2 regions of the Desulfofundulus thermocisternus DSM 10259 genome follow, and region 1 is predicted to be linked to the other one. Evidence: predicted binding sites of a transcription regulator. Region 1 holds the regulator's gene; the other holds the start of a gene.

Region 1 (10,749 bases):
CACACCTTCTTCTTCGTTGGTACCAACCAGTCGAATAACTACTGGAACATTGATTCCTTTCTCCTGCTTCACCTTTACCAGAGCCCTGGCCACATCGTCACAGCGGGTAATACCCCCAAATATATTGATAAATATCACCCTGGGATTGGTGGACAGGAGAATTTCCAGGGCTTTAGCGGTAGCCTCCATTCCGGTGCCACCACCGGCATCCAGGAAATTGGCAGGAGCACCACCATAATGCTGGATAATATCCAGAGTACCCATGGTAATACCTGCGCCATTTGCCATCACAGCTATATTCCCATCCAGCTGAACATAAGAAAGTCCCAGGGCGTGGGCCTGCCGCTCGGCTTCAGTACGGTCATCAACCACTGGCAAATCCTTTTGCCGGTAAAGAGCCTCATCGTCGATGGTAACCTTTGCATCGGCAGCTATTAACTTCTCACCGCTTAAAACCAGCGGGTTAATCTCCACCAGCTCGGCATCCTTTTCCCGGAAAATACGGTAAAGGATTGGCAATAACCGGCTGAATTCTTTAGCCACAGCACCGGTTATACCCAACCGGCGGCATACTTCCCGGCACAAATATGGCTGGATGCCCAGGCAAACATCCAGATGTTCCTTGACAATAAATTCGTCGGGAACCTCTTCTATATCCATACCACCCTGGGCAGAAGCTATTAAAACGGGCGCTTTGGCCGCTCCATCCACGGTAATGGCTACATAAAACTCGTGATCAATAGCCAGTTTTTCTTCCACCAGGATCATTTCTACCTTTAATCCCTGGACAGTCATACCCAGAACCTGGGCAGCAGCCTCGCGGGCCTCTTCAGGTGTATCGGCGAACTTTATCCCGCCCCCTTTACCTCGCTTACCCGATAGCACCTGAGACTTAATTACCACCGGTGCCCCAATTTCCGCCGCTACTGCTGCTGCTTCCTCTGGCGAGGCAACCATTTTACCCCGTGGTATGGTCAAACCATACCGATTAAAAAGCTCTTTACCCATGTATTCATAAAGTTTCACAGCATTTCCCCCTTTATCACCAGCCGTTACCGGCCGGCATAGATCTTTACACCCTCATCATACAGGTCAGCACCTAGAACATCATTTACCACAATTACCGGAAAATCCTCTACTATTAATTCGTGGATAGCCTCCGGTCCCAGCTCCGGATAGGCTACAACACGACACGATTTGATCGCCCGGGCCAGCAATGCCGCTGCACCACCCACAGCAGCGAAATAAACAGCCTTGTACTGTTTCATAGCTTTAATTACTTCTGGAGAACGTTTTCCCTTACCTATCATACCTTTTAAACCCAGGGCAATTAACCGCGGTGCATAGGGATCCATCCGGCCACTGGTGGTTGGCCCGGCAGAACCAATCACCCGGCCAGGTTTAGCTGGCGAAGGTCCCACGTAATAAATAACCTGTCCTTCCAGGGGGATGGGTAATTTTTCTCCCCGGTCCAGCAGTTCCACCATTTTCTTGTGAGCCGCGTCCCGAGCCGTGTAGAGCACACCATTTAGTAAAACCCGCTGACCAATACGCAGCTTTTCTACCACCTCATCGGTAAGGGGCGTTGTCAGCCTAATCTGGGGCAAAACTTTCTACCTCCCAAAACACAATACTCGCTAAAGTACCGCTTCTTTATGTCGACTGGCATGGCAATTAATATTTACGGCTACCGGCAGGCTGGCTATATGACATGGATAGACTTCTACGTGTACTGCCAGAGCAGTGATACGGCCGCCCAATCCTTGAGGCCCGATACCCAAGTTATTGATAGCCTCCAAAAGCTCCTTCTCCAGAGCAGCAACTTCAGCATCAGGATGGGACTGTCCTAAAGGACGCAGAAGGGCTTCCTTGGCCAGCAGGGCAGCTTTTTCAAAGGTACCACCGATCCCAACACCAACCACCACTGGCGGACAGGGATTGGGTCCAGCTGCCCTAACCTGCTCGATGACAAAATTCTTAACCCCCTCCACTCCCTCAGCCGGTTTAAGCATACGCAGGCCACTCATGTTTTCGCTGCCGCCCCCTTTAGGCGCGACAACAATCCTGAGTTTGTCGCCGGGAACAATACGGGTGTGAATAACAGCCGGTGTATTATCTCCTGTATTTTTACGGCGCAGGGGATGATCAACAATAGATTTGCGCAGGTAGCCATCCCGGTAACCCCGGCGTACTCCCTCGTTAACAGCTTCGTACAGGTCCCCTCCGGTAATCATTACTTCTTGCCCAATTTCCAGAAATACAACGGCAAAACCGGTATCCTGACACATGGGGACCTGTTCTTCCCTGGCAATACGGGCATTCTCCAGCAGTTGTTGCAGGACATCTTTTCCTGTTAACGATATTTCCTGGTCCAGAGCTTCATTAAATGCCCTTAAAACATCTTCCCCCAGCTCATAGTTTGCTTTCTGACACAGTTCGGCTACCGTAGCAGTGATGGTAGCGGCGTCTATAAAGCGCAAAAAGTTTTTCCCTCCTTCCAATTATTTAAAGCAACTATTTCACAAGAGCAATTTTTATACCAAATCAGAATAAAACATACAAATGAGCAAAAATGCGATATTATAGCACCTGGAGGCAATTTCTAATCTTTATAAACATACAGGGCGCCAGTTATTATTTCTAAAAATTATAAAGAATGGCTGGAGGCACTTAAAATCTCTAAAGTAAAAATGGTAGACATTTTCTTATATTTAGAATTAGTCTAAAAATTCCAACTCCTATCAATTGGTAAATTCTTCAATCCTGCTTTTCTTTAACTTGTTATAAAGAGTAGCCAGAGAAATATTCAATGCTTGAGCGGCCCGTCGTTTGCCTTCTACACTGGTACCATATTTTGCTATGGCTTTTTTAATCAGTAGCTGTTCCATCTGATCGATGGGAATAAGCTCTATATCTTTTTCTGGACAGGCCTTAAACTGATTTATATGTTGAATAAAATGTTTTTTGGTAAAAATCTCCTCATCCACAGTTACCATTATCCGTTCAAACACATTTTCCAGTTCCCGGATATTTCCCGGCCAATCATAACTATAAAGAATCTCCTCGGCATCCTTGGATAAGCCTTTAACTTTTTTACCTAATTTTCTATTTAATTTAATAATTAAATGGTTAATTAAAATAGGTAAATCTTCTTTCCTTACCCGTAAAGGCGGTATGGTAATTTCAACCACATTTAAGCGATAGTACAGGTCTTCTCTAAACTTACCCTGGCGGATTAACTCCCGCAGATTACGGTTGGTAGCCGCAATAACCCGCACATCAACTTTAATGGTCTGGGTACCACCAACCCGTTCAAATTCCATTTCTTGTAATACCCGGAGCAGTTTCCCCTGTAAATTAAGATTCATGTCACCAATTTCATCGAGAAAAATAGTTCCGCCATGGGCCAGTTCAAATTTACCAATTTTAGATTTAACTGCCCCGGTAAAGGCTCCTTTGGCGTAACCGAAAAACTCGCTCTCTAAAAGACTATCCGGGATGGCTGCACAATTAACTTTTATAAATGGCTTATCCCTGCGGGGGCTGGCATGATGGATTGCATGAGCGAACAACTCTTTCCCTGTGCCACTTTCTCCAAGCAGGAGGACGGTAGAATTTGTACGGGCTGCCCTTTCGGCCACCTGGATACAGCGGCGTAGCTCAGCACTATTCCCCAGTATATCGGCAAAAGTATACTTGCTGGTGGTAACCTGGCCGAATTTATCGGAGAGATTCTCAATAATACTGGTGCTCTGGCGCAGTTGTTCCATTAAATTCATAACGTCAGTAAAGTGCTGAAAAACCACCACCGCTCCTTCCATCTTGCCATCCACAAAAATGGGAGCAGCATTGGAAATTACTTCCGCATTACTCCCTCCCACTTTGGTACGGTGTCCCACCACACTACGGCCAGTGCGCAGTACCGTGGCCAGGGCCCCGTCGGGGGAAGCTTCGAAGATATTCTGACCAATCCTTTCCTTCTCACTGATACCGGTAATACGGGTAAAGGCCGGGTTAACGTACTTAATAACCCCGCGGGAATCCGCCACTTCAATGGCCTCCTGGACCGAATCGAGGATGGCGGCCAGCTCACCTTGCACCCGCCGTGCTTCCAGCAACTTCTCCTTTTCTTTTAAAACGGCCAGCATTAGATCCAGGGCCCGGGCCTCCATGATAGACATTTCCCGTGGTTTTACCCGGTGCAGGTGCAGCTGGACCTCCGGATCTCCGGTAGCCTCGATCAAAACATCTATGCCGGGTAAACGCAACAATTCTCCATAATCAGCAGTGGTAAAAACCCCATCTGCGGCCGCAGCCTTTATCCCCGGAGATGAAAGATCGGGATCGGCTACCCCCAAAATCTGTACATCCTTTACGGCTTTCAGCATACGGTAAATGGAATAACCATCCTCATTGCCCCCGATAATGGCTACGGATAACCTGGGCATACCACTTCACCTTCTACGTGGTCCAGAATTTAAAGGTTTATTTCGACGCTTATCTTCTATTCCCTTCTAAAAAATAAAATATAATAATAAAATCCGAACAATTGTTTTTTCCTTATTCGCTCTATGATATAATCCAAAAAAAAAGGAGGTTAATGGTCATCATGAACACCGACCTCACCCCCAGGGAAAAGATAATTTTAGAAATAATCAAAAAGTGTATACATAATAAAGGATATCCACCTTCGGTGCGGGAAATAGGTCAGGCAGCGGGACTTAAATCCAGTTCCACAGTACATTATTATTTAAAGCGATTGGAGGAAAAAGGTTTAATAAGGCGCGACCCCACCAAACCCAGGGCATTGGAATTACGGGAACACACTTTGCCTGTAAATCAACCCATTCGGATGATTCCCCTGCTGGGTAGAGTGGCGGCGGGAGAACCCATCCTGGCTGTGGAATTCCAGGAGGACGTTTTTCCCCTGCCGGCCAGTTTTACCGGAGAGGGTGAATTCTTCATGCTTACTGTCCGGGGCGACAGCATGATTGAAGCCGGCATCCTTGACGGAGACCTGGTGGTGGTAAGGCGCCAGTCCAGCGCAGATAACGGGGATATTGTGGTAGCTCTTGTAGAGGATGAGGCCACGGTTAAAAGATTCTTCCGGGAAGACGACCATATTCGCCTGCAGCCGGAAAACAAGGCCATGTCACCCATTAGAGTAAAAAACCCGCTTATTCTGGGCAAGGTGGTGGGCCTGCTGCGCAAACTTTAAATTAAACCCGTTTCCCTTTCCTTTTAATCCGACTTTTTACAGGCTGCCAGTTTCGGAGCATAATAATGGGCGGCATAGATAGCTCCCAGAGGGTTATGGGCCAGCACCCGATCCTTGACCGCCAGAACGGTAACCGGTGCTGCCGAATACTTGATAAATAAACTGTCGTGGCCCACGCAAAGACCAAGTAAAACGTTCAACTCCGTGCCGGCCCGGTTTAACAAGTAGGCCTGGGCGACGGGATTGCACATAGGTTCAAATTGACCGGGGCGAACCTTTTGCTCTTCGCGTATACCTAATAATTCCTTGGGTTTGGAGCCGGTTTTGCACATTACCGATGCAACGACAAATCCTGCTTGCTGGAATATCTTTGTCACCTGTGCTGCTTCCCTGCGCAATCCGACGCAGAAAGCCAGGCCCAATTTAGTAAATCCGGCCATACGGCTGAACTGGATGATCTCTTCCAGCCTGCTCCACCTGCGGTAACCGGCGGACTCAGTTAAGGCCGAGTTAAGGGCCAGATTGGCTGCAACCGGATCCTGCCGGTATTCTCTATCGACTTCCTCAAAAACATTACCTGCAGTATTCATGGGGCAGTGCTCCGGAATTTTCTCCGTCTGGCCCGTGTAGCAAGCGTAGATTCCACACTCTGCGCACCGGAACATCATGGCTCACTCCTTTAAATAGAATAATGTTATAAAGATAATGGTACCCAGGCTTAGTGATTCCTTAGTAAATCCTTCGGCAATTTTCTTATCTCCTACGGTGCATAACGGCGATTATATCGCCCCCAGAGTATGAGTTCAATTAAATCTTTGTACTCAGGATCTTTATCGGAGCTACTGTTTAAAGTTGTTGCCCCCTTTCGGGAGCTAGGTGTAATTCCCGAGGAAAGGGCTTGCTGTTGATTTCTAGGTAATAATTCGGTACAGGCCAACCAAAATGACGTCGTTGTCTTAAGCGGAAAGCGGCGGCATGCTTTTTTAATTCATAACCTATCCCGGCAGCCAGAGAATCAGCTTTCAATGAAATTGTTTCCACATAACCGCTTTTTTCCGCCCCCTCCAACAACTCTTCACCCGCTGGAGTACGTACCAGACAGGAAGATACTCCCACCAAATCTCGCTTTTCCCGCACCCGTGGCCTCCAGTAATCCCCTACTGACAAATCTGCCAATTCCGCAGACCAGTCTACACACATTTCACAACGATCCCGTTTATATGCAGGCATGAGATGATGGTACATATACTGATGGCGATCCAAAAGCAACTTCCGCCCATCCTTGAGTTCTACCGTCAGGTGACCCGGCCAATCACCGTCCCGGTAGTTCAAAGAAGTAATATCTTCTAGCTTCTCCACCTTTAAATGTTCTACCAGGAGGTGGTAAGTACCCTCAAAATAAAACTGGGAAGCACAGAAAAGCCCCACTGTTAACACCACCGCCCGGGATAGATATGCAGGCTGACCGTGATACTGCATCTTGCGCAAGCCGTGGATCTGACACGGCAGGCCCACTACCGCTAAGCGACGGTAACCTTCTTTATAAGCCCTGTTTAAAAGGGCACTTACTGGTACACAAGCGTATTTACTCTGGGCTGCGGCCAGGAGTTGCTGGCGGGTTACTGCCAGCTTTGCCTCGGTACGCCAGGGCTGGTCCGGCCGATATCCGGCCACTAGAGCACAATCAACAAGCCCCTTTTCTAGAGCATAAATCAGCAGAGCCGTGACCAATCCTCCGCTAGCACCATGTTTCCTGATATCCCTGTCGACTGCACAGCCAGCCCGCGCATAGCGGTACACACCAAGGTCGGGAATTTTTTCTTCCCTCACACGCCCAAAAACAAATTGTTCTAAAAGGGGAATATTAACCTCCTCTCCCGGACATATAATTGTGCATAAACCGCAACCTGTACAGCTACCAATTAATTCCGGTAGTGGTTCGTTGTCTTTATAGCCCCATCCAATAGCTCCTGCAATACATATTCCTGCACAAGTACCGCAGGCCGTACATAAACCCCGCTGGATAACCCGATTCTGTAATTCGACAAATGAATCACTCAAAACGTTTACCTCCCTGTATCCCACCGAACCGTATTGAAGTTCCACCGTTACTTTACCAAGCTGGTATAAATATTCCAGATACCGGCGGGCTGTTACCCTGGCCAGGCCCAGGGCAGCGGCCACCTCTTCAGCTGATAGGGATGCTTCTTCCTTTATAAGTAAAAGCAAAACCTGTTTTAAGGTAACTTCATTCAAACCCTTTGGCATCCCTTCGGCCGTCTCTTCAGTAGCTGCCACCGCTCTTCTCCGGGCCAGTCGATCAATATCATCCTGCTCCAGCTGGGCTTTTTTATTTAAACGATTATATAAAAATGCAAAATTCTCGAGGGCGCTTCTCAAGCGGTTAAATTTGAATGGTTTGATGATATAATCCACCGCTCCATAACGGAAAGCATTTTTTATGGTTTCTGCATCTTGAGCCGCCGTTACCAGCATTACATCGGTAGGTAAACCAAGCCGGCGAATTTCCTGCAGGGCAGCTAAACCGCTCATATCCGGCAGGTAAACATCTAAAAGGATCAGGGCAGGTTTTAACCGGGCTGCCAGCCTTACCGCTTCTTTTCCTGTACGGGCTACACCTACCACTTTAAAACCGGGTACGGCATTGACAAAACCCTGGTTTACTTCCACTACCATTGGATCATCCTCTACAATCAGCACATCAATGATGCCCACACGTTAACCCCCCGTAAGTTACCTTCACGGAAAAGTCTTTCAAAATATTACTTTTGAAAGAATGGAATACGAACCATAACGGTGGTTCCTTCTCCCGGCCGGGAATGGATGGTAATTTTCCCCCCGGCAGTATCAACATGCTTTTTAACCAGGTAGAGACCTATTCCACGCCCGGCTCCTTTGGTTGAAAATCCCTGCTCGAAAACCCGATCCTGCAGATGCTCCGGTATACCTGCTCCCCAATCCCGTATCATAATCATCAACTCCCCTGAATCTTCACTCATTTCTAATTCCACTCGCCTGCGGGAAGGTTCCATGTCCCGGACGGCATCGAGGGCATTTTCCAGAAGGTTGCCCAGCACAACCCCAAGGGCAGCAGCATCCATACGGGACGGTAACCTCAACAACCGGCAGGAACGATCAATAAGAAGGTCTACCTTTAGCTCCTTTGCCCGGCTGTACTTACCCAGTTATTCCCTCGCCCATAGCCTGCAACATGGCCGTGCGTTCTTCCAAAATACGGGCAATTTCCTCGGGCTCGAGAGCGAACATGGCTCCCTTAATCCTGCTGGCCAGGTAAAGAGAACCGAGCAAGCCTACCAGCAAACCTACGGCCAGGGAAGGATAAAGTTGAGCCTGGATAGCCTGATAAAGTTGAGCAAAGGTAGGAGTAATAATTCCTACTACCACCACCCCAACCTGTCGCGTGCCCTCATCCGTTTTTATGGGAGAAAAAGCACGAACGGCGGGACCCCTTATGCCGGCGGTACGGGTGATATATTCCTGGCCGGATAGAGCCCGGCCAAGGTCTCCACCCGAAAACTTACCCCCTATGCGTTCCGCTACCGGATGAGAGTAACGAATTCCGTTCATATCTACTACGACAATATATTCCACCCCTGTAGCCAGCCTGATTTTTTCAGCCAGAGGTTGAATAACATCAGCACCGCCGATATGCCCCACGTTATTTTGTATAACCTCCATCTGAGCAAGGGTCCTGGCAATGGCCAGGGCACGTCTCCCCATCTCCTTTTCAATTAAATGGGAAACTTTAAATCCCATAAATATAACGGCTACCATGATGGCCACCAGCACCGACACATAAGATAAAATGGCCAACCTGGTACGCAACGGCAAAATACGCCTGTAAACAATCAAATAAAGTATCTCCCTCCAAGAAAAATAAATGTTGAACCGAAATGCTAACTATTTCGATACCGCAGGAACCAAACCCTCCTTTACCTCAAAAGTGACATATTTCAGCAGGAAAAAGCGCGGGAGGCAAGAAAATAGCTTTGATATCTTTAAAAATAAATCTGGGAATAATAACCTGTAAAAACCGGTTGCTTCCAAGAGGTCAATGTTCCCTCCAGGCAGGCGTATAATTTAAAGTAAACCTCTGCCTGCGAGGTGATTACCTTTGGTGAAAATCAGGCTCTGGCAAAACCATGGAGAACAAAACGGAATTAAAGAACGCCGGAACTTTCCTGTTTTTTCACCAGGGGGGCAGGAGGAAAAAACTTTTGGCGGAAGTGGTGAAGACCAGCGTCAAAAAAATGTCCGGGAGATCATGAAAGAATTGGACTCACTGGTTGGCCTCACCGGAGTAAAGAAACTGGTGCGTGAAGTTCACGCTTTTGTAGAGATACAGCGCCGGAGGCAAAAAGAAAAGCTGGCTACCGAACCTCAGGTCCTGCACATGGTTTTTAAAGGTAATCCGGGAACGGGGAAAACCACTGTGGCCCGCATCATTGGCCGCCTTTTTAAAGAAGCGGGGGTTTTACCCAGGGGGCATCTGGTAGAGGTGGAAAGGGCCGACCTGGTGGGAGAATATATTGGCCATACAGCTCAAAAAACCAGGGAGCAGATTAAAAAAGCGCTGGGGGGCATTCTTTTCATCGACGAAGCCTATTCCCTGGCCCGGGGCGGTGAAAAAGATTTCGGGCGTGAAGCCATCGACGCACTGGTTAAAGGAATGGAAGATCACAAAGATAATTTAATTCTTATCCTGGCCGGTTATCGTCAGGAAATGGAGTGGTTTATGGAAAGTAATCCTGGATTACGCTCCCGCTTTCCCATTCATATTACTTTTCCTGATTATACCACCCCGGAACTTCTGGCCATTGCGGACCTCATGCTAAAAAAACGCCAGTACCATTTAACTCAGGGAGCGCGGGATGAATTGCGTCTTATTCTGGAGGAAAGCCGTTCCCTTCATGTACATAGCGGTAACGCCCGGCTGGTACGCAACCTTATTGAACGGGCCATACGCCAGCAGGCAGTCCGCCTGGTCCGCAAGAGCCAGGTCAGCAGGGAAGATTTAATGACCATCACCCGGGAAGATATTCTCCGGGCACGGGAATACAACCCGGGAACTTAGAATACAGCATGGTATACATAAACCGTTAACATTTCGTTGATTACCTTTAAAAGGGGAGTTATGGCTTGAATACCACAGATTTGATTACCCTGGCTGCAGAAGTAGAAAAAGAAGTACAACCTTATTATGAAAGAATAGACGCAGTAGCGCGCCGCAATCATAGCCGGGTACTGGCCGCTTTTCACCAGGCCCGGGTAAGCGATTATCATTTAAAAGGTTCCACTGGTTATGGTTACGGCGATCAGGGAAGGGAAACCCTGGAAAATGTGTACGCCCGGGCGTTTCAGGCTGAGGCCGCCCTGGTGAGGGGGCAGATAGTTAGCGGTACCCATGCCATTGCCCTGTGTCTATTTGGTGTTTTGCGTCCCGGGGATGAATTACTGGTAGCAACAGGAACACCTTACGATACCCTTCA
Region 2 (10,749 bases), on a different contig from region 1:
CCACCAGGGGAAGAACAATGATCATGATAATCGCCCAGATAACCACCAGAGAAATGCCAATGGAAACATGTTCCTTTTTGGCCTTTACCGCCCCACCCAGGGCAATGCAGGCCGAAACGCCGCAGATGGAACCGCCGGCAGCCAGGGTGGCCCCGAAGCGTCTGTCCAGCCCGAATAACCGGGTAGCGGCAAAGAAGATGGTCAGGAAAGTTACTACCGCCACAACAGTAGCCTGCAGGAAAGCTATCGGCCCGGCCTGGATAATCAGGGTAAAGGGCAGTGTGGCTCCCAGCAATACAATACCGGTCTTAACGTAAAACTCCGTGCGGAAGGTGGTATCCAGCCACTTGGGCAACTTGAAGGCATTACTGACAATCATCCCCAGCAAAAGGGCCAGAAGGGGCGGCTCCAGGTTCAGGTCAATGGCTGTTTTCCAGGAACCTGCGACCAGGATAATTATTGAAACAATAAACAAGATGGTAAAGCCGGGAATGAACTCCCCCGCCTTAAAGCCCATAACTGTACTGCTTATGGTAAAAATAGCGATAAAAAGGACATAAAGACCGACATACCAGGTCCAGGTAGCAGCAAAATGGTCGAGGACTTCACTAAAATTCACCCAGGTGGGTGGCGCCACAGCTATAGGCTTTATTGAACTTCCGGCATAAAAGAGAATCAGGGCGACCAGTACAATGCCCAAACCCATCCAGATGGCCCAGTAATCTTCTTTTTTCCAGAGTTCAGACCACCCGCGGGACTGCGGTACTACGGGCATACCTGCACCGGCTTTCATTTCTGCAGTCCGGGCATGTTCACTCAAAATATTTCCCTCCCCAAACGTACTTAATCCTGCCTTCAAGAGTTCAAAACTGTGACTTTGAAACTGTTATTGCCTCTCTTCCCTGCTGTTTCCCGCTTATAACACCTCCATGCTCACAATCTTATGTGCTACATTAGTTAAACTTATCTTAGTGCACCTCCAACCTGAGAATCAACGGCTGCAGGCCATCATGAACCAAATGAGCAGCGAGAAGATATTTTTAATTCATCCTGATGAACTTTTTGATTCATCTGAAACCAGTTTTAAAAGCAGCATTAAATTCTAAACCCAAAAGATTCCCGCAGGAATTAAAGTGTCACCGCCGTAATTTTTTTATGGAAGGTGACATTTAGTGAGGCAAAAACGAACCTGGCTATGGATATTCTGGCTTATTATGTTTTTGTTGCCACTACCGCTTCTGCTTTACACCGGTTACAACTTACCACGCCAGCTGGGCCGGATCGATGATCAGCTGGAACGCCAGATTAAATACCAGGAAATAGCGCTGGACATTTACCATTTGACCGGTGCGGGGCAGGAATATATTCTTTACGGCGATCCCCAGTCACTGAACGACTTCCGTCACTACGGCATGGAAACGGCCAAAAAAGAACTGGAACTCTATAATCTGGTAGAGCAATCCAGAAAACAGGACGTGGCCGATTTAATAACCATGACCAGGGCTTACACTTCTTTCATGGAAAATGAGGTGATGTCCCGGGATTTATCCCGGCAGGAAACCAGCCGGGAACTTTTGCAGTGGCAGCACCGCGAACTCAGCCGGCAGCTTACCGACCGGGCAGCTTCCCTGGCCGGTGAAGGCTGGGAGCACACCAGAACCCTTTTGGAACTCACCGTCAACGTACTGCAGAAAGAAAGCCTGCTGATATTTTTCCTTTCCCTTTTTTCTATGGGAGCAGTTCTGTATGCCGGTGCAGCAGCCTGGCCCCTGGCGGCATGGTACACCTGCCTGCAGGACCTGGTAAGGGGCTCTTCCAGGGCTGTAATTTTTGTGGACCGCAAGGAGAAAGTACAGTATCTTAATCCGGCCGCGGAAAAACTTTTCAACCTTCCCCGGGAAATGGCGGCCGGTAAAAATCTGGGGGACATCCTGACCCTGTACCCCCACCTGCAAAGGGTGGTACAACCGGTTTATCTGGCCCTGTTGCAGGGTGAAAAGACGGCGGACTGCTCGTTGAGCTATACCCGGGAGGGAAACCGGCAGCTCCTGACTGTGGACTGCACCCCTGTTAACCTCTTCGGCAGAACAGCCGGTGCCGTGCTTACCGCCCGGCAGACACCCGGCCCCCGGGGCAGCACCATATTGCTGGAAACCATCGAAAGGGAAAGAAAACACCTTTCTATCGAAATACACGACTGGATTGGCCGGTACCTTTCCAGCATTATTCACGGTCTGGACTATGTGCTGCAGGCGTACGTTGAAAAGCTCCCGGAAGAAGTGCAGGAGAACCTTTGCCTGCTGCGTACCCAGTGCCAGAACGCAGCCATCGATATGAGGAGCATTATGAACGACATCCACCCCTACCTGATCGAAAAGGTGGGGCTGATCCCGGCTCTGGAATCCTACAGCGCCAATTTCGAACGTCTGCATAACCGCAAGGTTTATATTTTCTACCGCCAGCGTTCCCTGCGCCTGGGCCGGGACAGGGAAATCTTTATCTACCGCATCATTCAGGAAGCCCTGACCAATGTGGCCAGGCATTCTACAGCCACGGAAGTAGACATTCATTTTCACGAAACGGGCGATGCCCTGCAGATAGAGATCCTGGATAACGGGGGAGTAAGGGAAGAAGAACCCGTGCCGGGGAAAGGTCTGTGGGGGATGAAGGAAAGAGCCAGGTATATCGGCGGGGATCTGACGTACGGCTTTATGGATGGAGGATTCTGCGTGACCCTGACCGTACCACTTACTGAAGAGGTGAAGGGCAGTGAAGAAAATCGGGATCATGCTGGTGGAGGACCATAATGTTTTTCGCGAGGGCTTAAAAAAACTGATTGACATGGAAGAAAACATGCAGGTGGTAGCCGAAGCAGACTCCTGCACCACGGCACTGCAGAATATTAATGCTGACGTCGATATAATCCTGCTGGATATCGGCCTGCCGGACGGTGACGGCCTGGAAATTTGCACCCGCATGATCCAGACCCACCCTCACGTAAAATTTATCGCCCTGACAACTTACGATGACGTTACCTTCGTCCGCAAGGCCATGGAAAAAAACGTGCACGGGTTTGTACCCAAATATGCCTTTTTTGAGGAAATCCGCTCCGCCATCAACATGGTCTACAAGGGCGGGACCTATATTTACCCGGGGTTACAGGCGGAATTGCTGTTGAAACCCGACAGCCCCGTACTGACGGAGCAGGAAACCAGCATTCTCCAGCTCATTGCCCGGGGTAAAGACCAGAAAGAAGTAGCAGCCAGGCTTTACATCAGCCTGTCCACCCTGCGCCGTCGCATCCGCGGCATCTGTACCAAGCTGGGAGTAAAAACGCTGGAGGAAGCCCTGGCTGCGGCTGCCCGCCGGGGACTGGTAAGGTAGCAGCGCTGCCGGGGAAGAAAAGGACCGCAGTTAAGAAACTGACGCTGGTGGTGGCTTGAATGAAAAAACCCCTGACGATAAACAGCGCCTGGCTGATGTTTATCATGCTTTTTTTTCTGTCCATTATAACCATGCTCTTTGTGGTGGAATTCCGCTTCCTGAAGGGCATCATGAACGATTACGAAGAAACTATCCGCCAGGTGGCCATCAATAAAACCAGCTTTTTCCTCAACAACCTGCAGGGGATCGCTGAAGGAGCCGCCCAAAAAGTTGACGGCCATTCTGACAGGAACGCCGCTTTAAAAGAGCTGCCCCTTTTTGATCATCGTATCACCGGTGCGTATATTCTGGACGCTTCAGGGCGGGTAAAAAACCGGACAGGATCGCTGACCGGGGACCTGCCGCTGCCCAAATCCCGGTTACCCCGGCAGGGGTCCCTTATTCTTGGCGTACACACCGGTAATAACGGCCAGATGGTGGTCACCGTGGTCACCCCGCTGGAAAAAGACTGGCTGGCCCTGGATTTCAGCATCATGGAATTCCAGCAGGAGCTTACCCAGGAATTTCTGGATAACACCTGCAAGGTGGCTGTTTTTGCCGGCAAGGAAACTCCCGTGGCCTGGCCTTTTGAAAGGGAATTATTAGATCAGTTCAGCGGCCGGGAAGAAAAATTCTATGCCGGCCAGCTGACGTACGATGTTAGTTCCGTAACTGTAGGTGACCCTCCCTGGCAGCTGTATTTCTTCCTGCGGGAGAATAACTTCGATGCTTACCGCATCATTACCATCATGCTTTTGTTATTTGCCCTTTACTGCTGTCTTTATCAGTTTCTGGTGGAACTGTGGGGTGTCAACAGCGCCCGGACCTACTTTGAAAACATCGACTTTAATATTTTCAACCATGTACACGAAGGTGTAATTATTTCCAATAACGCCGGGCGGATACTTTTTGCCAATCAGGCGGCCCACGATATTTTCAGCGCCAAGGGTCCCCTGAAGGGAGCAAAATTGAGGGAGGTACTGGGGCATATCGGGGACACCCCGGGTGAAAAAAATCGCTACGGTACCCTGACCCTGAAAACCGCCGACCGGCTTCTGGAAGCCATCCATTCGCCAATTGTGAAAAAGGGCAAGGTACTGGGGGCGGTAACGGTAATAGGTACCGGGGGGCGGGAGGAAGAAACCTGCGGCCGCGTCCTCTGCCGCCTCATGGAAGCCCTGCCGCAGGGAGCAATTTACGTGGACCGCAACCACCGGGTAATCCAGGCCAATCTCATGGCCCGCTGTTACCTGGGCAGCATGGAGACGGGCATCAGCATAGACGCGGTGGATCCCGAGCTGGCCGGATTTATTTACCGGAATATGGGTTCCCGATCCGTGAAAAGGGTCCACCTGAACTCCCGCAACCTGAACGGGGAAGTGATTTTCGTCTACGACGAGGAAGGGATATACGCCGGAACGCTGGTATTGCTGGAGGCTCCGGGACAGGAGGTCTATCCGGCCTCCACGCCGGAGCAGGCGGGAGCCAAAACCGGGTAGCTGGAACGCAAGACGGCTAATGGTTCCTCAAGGAACGCTGCGCGGAGGGCCGGGTATAAAAATGGCTCTACCGCACCCAATTGGTGAACAGGAGGTTATGGTTTTATGGTAAACTACCGGGTTACGGTAATACTGAAACTTCTGGAGGGAAACTTGCCGCTGGAGAAAATCCAGGGCCCGGTCCGGCCGGAAGACGTGCGCCAGCTGGGCGACTTCCTGAAGGAACGGCTGGAGCGGGTGGCCTCCATGATGGAGCTTTTACGGGAGAAGGGCTTCTGCTGCCGGGGCACCCGGAAGGCCGTCATCCTGGAAGGGTGCAGCCTGGAGGCGTACCAGGTTAAGGAACTGCTGCAGGATCACGGCTTCAAACCCCATGAATATGAAATAAAGCTGGAATACACCCGCCAGTGGGGAATAATGTAGAAAAGGCGATCCGGAAGTAAGCACGAAGACCGCCGGTCCGGCTTTTGCTTACCGGGGCCGGAAAAACCCGCAGGCAGGGTACTCCGGGTTGCCCCGGGCAAGAGCCGCCCGCAGACCTTCCCGGCCGGCCATCTTCAAAATATCCAGGGCGTGAATTTTAAGGGGCACGCGCTTTTCCAGGGTACGGTAGCAGCGGATACCGGCCACACAACCGGGAAGACTCTTCCAGCGGCCCTGAATTTCCACCAGGAAGCAACATTCCCCGCAGGTATGAGTGGCCTTCTCCCGCACTTCCGGCAGTATGACCCGGTGGCTCCATATTTTGCTGCCTTCCCTCATGCCTCCTCACCCCCCGTTTTACCTGTCCCGGGGCATTTTCATTAGAAAAGACGGCGCCGTATCCGGCGGCTCCGCAGCATAAAACACCCCTGCCCGGGTGAGGGATACGGCCCGGAAGATGGCCTTTTCCCCGTACCGCTTCTTGATGCTGTCGCAGGCCTGTTCCGCCCTTTGTCGTTTTTCCCTTTCGCCAAAAAGGGTGAGCTGTTCCGGCAGGCGGGCCGCCAGGCCCCCCAGGGCAAGCCCCACCAGGCGCACCGGCCACCGGGGGGACCAGTGCCGTTCCAGCAAGTCCATGGCGGCCCGGTGAATATCTTCAGCCAGGCTGGTGTAACAGGGCAGGGTTTTCCGCCGGGACAGCCAGTTAAAGTGGCTATCCTTCAGGGACAGGATTACCGTTTTGCCCGCATATCCCCCCGCCCGGGCCCGCCGGGCCACCCGGTCGGCCAGTTCCCACAGCACCACCCGGATCTCCTCACCCCGGTAATCCCGGGGGAGGGTGATTTGCTGCCCGATGCTCTTCACCTGCTTCAAGCTGCCGGGATCCACGGGGCTGTGGTCGATACCCCGGGCAAAGAGCCACAGGGTTTCCCCGTAGACACCGAAACGTCTTTTAAGGATGTCCACCGGGAAACAGGCCAGGTCGCCAATGGTATGGATATTCAGCTTTCTCAGATGCTCCTCGTAACGGGGGCCCACGCCGAAAAGTTCCCTTACCGGCAGGGGCCACAGGCGCCGGGGAACATCCTCGGGGGTAAGCACGGTAAGGCCATCGGGTTTTTGCAGCTCCGCCGCCATTTTGGCCAGGAGCTTGTTGGGGCCGATCCCCACGCTGCAGGTAATACCCACCTCCCGGCGGATGCGCTCCTTTAACTGCCGGGCGATTTCCACCGGAGAACCCAGAAGTTTATAGCAGCCGGTGACATCCAGGAAGGCTTCATCAATGGAAAAGGGCTCCACCAGGGGGGTGAAGTCGTGCAGGATGCGCAGGATACGGGCGGAAAAGTCAACATAGAGTTCGTGCTGCGGCTTGATGAAAATTCCCCCGGGGCAGGCCAGGCGGGCCTCGGCCACCGTCAGGCCGGTCTTCACCCCTCTGGCCCGGGCTTCATAGCTGGCCGCCAGGACCACACCGTGGCGCCTGGCCGGGTCCCCGGCCACAATTACCGGCCTGCCCCGCAAAGCCGGATCCAGGGCCTGGTGGACGCTGGCAAAAAAGGCATTCATATCTACCAGCATAATGGCCCGGGACATAATTAAACCCCCTGCCTTCAAACAGGTGTTCCAGCTTAATTTTAACTGGAACACCTGTTCTGGGCAAGGGGTAAATTTTTCCGGCAGTGCTGAACCTCCCTTTTCCCCGGGCCCGGACCGTGGCAGTTACCCGGCCAGGGAAAGCCGGTGGAGCAGGGGGAAGGGATCGACCAGGTGTTTTTTCAACCAGCCGGATGCCTCTCCCAGCCCCAGGGCCACGCCCATTAATTCGGTAAAATAAAACACAGGGATGTCTTCGTCAGCCGGACGGCGCATCTCCAGGTTATTCTGGCACAGGGGACAGGCAGTAACCAGGGCGCCGGCCCCGGCTTCCCGGGCGGCGGACAAAATCCGGGCCACCAGTTTTCCCACCACCTCCGGCCGGGTCAGGGAAAGCCCGGCCCCACAGCAGGTGGTCTTATAGCACCAGGGAACCGGCTCCGCCCCCAGGGCGGCAGCCAGCTCATCCAGGGAAGCGGGGTCCTCGGCCCGGTCAAAGGGGCGTACTTCCGGGGGACGTACCAGCAGGCACCCGTAATAGCAGGCCACCTTCAGGCCGGCCAGGGGCCTGCGCACGGCCCGGGTCACTTCAGCATAACCCACCCGGTCCTTTACTATCTCCAGAAAGGAATAAATACGGACCTGCCCTGTATAGGAAAAACCGGCCAGCCTCTCCGCCCGGACCCTTTCGCCGGCATCATGCCTCATCTGGTAGTCGGCCCTGGACAGGCGAGTGTAACAGGCCGAACAGGGCACCACCAGGTCCCGCCCCTGCTCCTGGGCCAGGGCGATGTTGTGGGCCGCCAGGCCCAGGGCCAGATCCCTGTTAATCGCGTGGGCCGAGGAGGAACCGCAGCAGGTCCAGCCGGGCAGCTCCACCAGCTCCATTCCCAGGGCCCCGGCCACCGCCCGGGTGGAAAGGTTGTATTCCACCCCGGTGGCCTCCAGGGAACAACCGGGATAATAACTGTATTTCATGGCCATGCACCTCTTCCCGGTAAGGTTTGACCGCTTCGGTTTGCTTTACGGTGCCGTTACCATTTACCCCCGCCCGCCGGCCAGCTCAAAAATCCGGCGCACCGCCGGGTCCTTTTTGAGGCGCGGCACCAGGGGCAGCTTGCCCCGCCGGAACAGCTGCCAGCCCAGCTTGGCATCCGCCAAAAGGCCGCCGGTCTTCAGCCTGTACTTCAGCATCAACATGGTTTCCTGCACCCGGCCGGTTGACCGGATTTCGTTTAAAAACAGGTTGTGAAACAGGGGGCTGATTTCACCGTCCGGCACAATGCCGCGGGCAACGGCCATTTGCTTTAATGTATCCATCACTTCGGCCATACGGATGCCGTTGGGGCAGCGCAGGCCGCAGGTTTCACAGGATGTACAGAGCCAGATGGTCCTGCTCTTCAATACCGCCTCCCGGGCGCCGTATTGAATGAGGCGCATAATTTCATTGGGGGTATAGTCACCCTCACGGGTGGGGTAACAACCGGAGGCACATTTCTGACACTGAAAGCAGAGCTCCAGGGGCTGGCCGCTCAAGCGGGCCACTTCTTCCCTGAAGGCCGCATCCACCGTTACCTTTCCGGCCGGAAGGTAAAGAGTGGCCGTGGCCATAAAATATTCACCTCGCATCAATTGCTGTACCGCGGCCGGCCTTACCGGGGTTCCAGCTCGTCCTCCCGGTAGGTGGCCAGGGGAGGCAGCTCATCCACGCTGGCACCGGGCACGTAGGAAAAGAGACCCTGCAGCTTTTCCCCGATGGTGCGGAAAAGAAGGGTCAGGGGAATCCTGCTGGGGCAACCGCTCTCACACTGGCCGCAGCCCACGCAGCTGACCCCCATGTGATGCATGCGCGTTAAATGATACAGCAGGGTGTCGGCGGGCAATTCCAGCCCGCCCCGGATTGCCGCCCGGTGCAGGTACCATGACGGTTCATGTTCAAAGAGGTTGCTGTCGAAAACGCATTCCCGGCAGACACAGAGGGGACAGACCTCCCGGCAGTTGTGGCAGCCCAGGCAGGGGGCCAGTTCATCCAGCAGCCGGTTGATATCCGCAGTGCGGGAGGCGAAGTCCCGGCACATTTCCTGCCCCAGTTCCCGGCGCTCTTTCCGCAGGGATTCTACCAGAGATTGCCTGGCTGCCGGTAATGCCTGCGGAACCAGGACGCCGCTGCCGTCAAGGAGGGCATCCAGGTCGAGCTGCCCCTCATCCCAGGAAAGATAGAGTTCCCGGCCGGTATCGCAGCCCACCCAGTGCAGGGTTAAAGGTAACCCTGACGGGGATATGGCTTCACAAATGCTGCAGGCAGTTCTGATTTTTGCCCCGTTTAAGGCCGTTTTGCCGGAGCCGGCCGCCTGCGCCAGCCAGGCGCCGGTATCCAGGCCCTCCTGCGCCAGCCGGTAATAATCGGCCGGTTCAAAGGTACCCAGGCAGTCCACGCCGATGATCAGCACCCGCTCCAGGGTAACCTGCTGCAATTTGGCCATTTCCACCAGCGCCCTGATTTCACAGGGGCGCAAAACCGCCCCCACCTTGACCCCGGGATCCTGGAAGGCCAGCCTGCTCACAGCCCGGGCGGCATTGATAATGGCTACGGGGGCAAAGGGGTTTACACCGGACAGCCCATCGCCGGAGGTGACCAGGGCGGGTACCACCATGCGCCGGGAAGGCACTTCCCGGGGAACGATCAGGGCATCCACCACCCGCCGGTCCAGCAGGGTCCGGAAAAATTTTTCCGCGGCCTGCCGGGGAGAGCCGGCTTCAACTTGTAGCAGAGCTGTTTTCATAAGCCATCACCTTTTTGCAGCGACCCATTGACCCCTTATATATCCCAGCGGCGGCGCAGGGGGTTGGGCCCCAGTTTTTTCAACTCATCAACCATTTCCTGAACTGTTTCCGCAAACCGCTTGCCCTCGGAGGCGCTGATGAAGCGGAACCACACCCGCTCTTCCCCGATACCGAACTGCTTCAGGATGGCCTTTAAGGCTGCCAGGCGGCGCCGGGCCTTGTAATTGCCACTACCATAGTGGCAGTCACCCGGGTGTCACCCGCCCACCAGCACGCCGTCAGCCCCGTCCATGAGGGGGCGCAGGATGTACAGGGGATCCACCGAACCGGTGCACATAACCCTTACCAGGCGGATGTTGGGCGGGTACTGGATACGGGAAGTCCCGGCCAGATCGGCCCCCGCGTAGGAACACCAGTTACACACCAGGCCGATGATCCTGGGTTCAAAGGAAGATACCAGCTTCAAGCCGGGCTCCCGCCGCTCCTCTCCCACCGGCTCCGCCAGGGGCGGCTGAGAAAGCATCACGCTCATGGAAAAACCTCCTCCAGGTTAATGTTTTTCAGTAGAAACGCCGGTTTTACAGCCGGCCATATCCCGAAAAGACCCGCGCCCGCAGGTACCCGTCACACCGCTTCCAGGGCCGCCTCCAGCATGGCCAGGAGCTGGGCCTTTTCGTAACCCTTCTGCTGGGAGGCGCCGTTGGGGCAGGCGGCCACACAGGCCCCGCATCCCTGGCACAGGGCTTCGTTCACTTCGGCCACCCGCCGCAGGGGGTCTATGCTCCGGGCCTGATAGTCGCATACCTGCACGCAGACCCCGCAGCCCACGCAGACCTCTTCTTCCACCGTGGCGGTGATGGCCACGTTGGCCAGGCGGTCCCGGGCCAGCAGCGTCACCGCCCGCATGGCCGCCGCGTTGGCCTGGGTGATGCTCTCCCCCACCAGCTTGGGCGAGTGGGCCAGGCCGCACAGGTACAGCCCCTCCGCCGCAAAGTCCACCGGCCGCAGCTTCATGTGCGCTTCCAAA

Evidence for each region. Region 1 encodes LexA, which represses DNA repair genes until DNA is damaged. Its sites were predicted from a motif close to CNAACANNTGTTNG; they were not measured.
Region 2: the regulator LexA is predicted to act here: its motif matches at 6,957-6,970, upstream of dinB (DNA polymerase IV).

The regions. Positions count from the first base shown of each region.
Region 1 covers NZ_JMLG01000006.1:18,769-29,517, forward strand. Annotated here, with positions in the region: gene sucC (ADP-forming succinate--CoA ligase subunit beta) at 1-1,026, opposite strand, end outside; gene BR83_RS0106810 (Fe-S-containing hydro-lyase) at 1,053-1,607, opposite strand; gene BR83_RS0106815 (fumarate hydratase) at 1,638-2,480, opposite strand; gene BR83_RS0106820 (sigma 54-interacting transcriptional regulator) at 2,742-4,448, opposite strand; gene lexA (transcriptional repressor LexA) at 4,610-5,218, shown strand; gene BR83_RS0106830 (DUF1847 domain-containing protein) at 5,242-5,883, opposite strand; gene BR83_RS0106835 (Coenzyme F420 hydrogenase/dehydrogenase, beta subunit C-terminal domain) at 6,065-7,954, opposite strand; gene BR83_RS17585 (sensor histidine kinase) at 8,002-8,340, opposite strand; gene BR83_RS17590 (sensor histidine kinase) at 8,417-9,112, opposite strand; gene spoVK (stage V sporulation protein K) at 9,375-10,334, shown strand; gene BR83_RS0106865 (methionine gamma-lyase family protein) at 10,400-10,749, shown strand, end outside.
Region 2 covers NZ_JMLG01000004.1:93,731-104,479, reverse strand. Annotated here, with positions in the region: gene BR83_RS0105535 (YeiH family protein) at 1-793, opposite strand, end outside; gene BR83_RS0105525 (sensor histidine kinase) at 1,173-2,807, shown strand; gene BR83_RS0105520 (response regulator transcription factor) at 2,770-3,384, shown strand; gene BR83_RS15145 (PAS domain-containing protein) at 3,444-4,922, shown strand; gene BR83_RS0105510 (hypothetical protein) at 5,028-5,345, shown strand; gene BR83_RS0105505 (hypothetical protein) at 5,394-5,684, opposite strand; gene dinB (DNA polymerase IV) at 5,703-6,938, opposite strand; gene BR83_RS0105495 (CoB--CoM heterodisulfide reductase iron-sulfur subunit B family protein) at 7,065-7,916, opposite strand; gene BR83_RS0105490 (4Fe-4S dicluster domain-containing protein) at 7,980-8,549, opposite strand; gene BR83_RS0105485 (4Fe-4S dicluster domain-containing protein) at 8,591-9,721, opposite strand; gene BR83_RS15135 (hydrogenase iron-sulfur subunit) at 9,757-10,254, opposite strand; gene BR83_RS0105475 (CoB--CoM heterodisulfide reductase iron-sulfur subunit A family protein) at 10,347-10,749, opposite strand, start outside.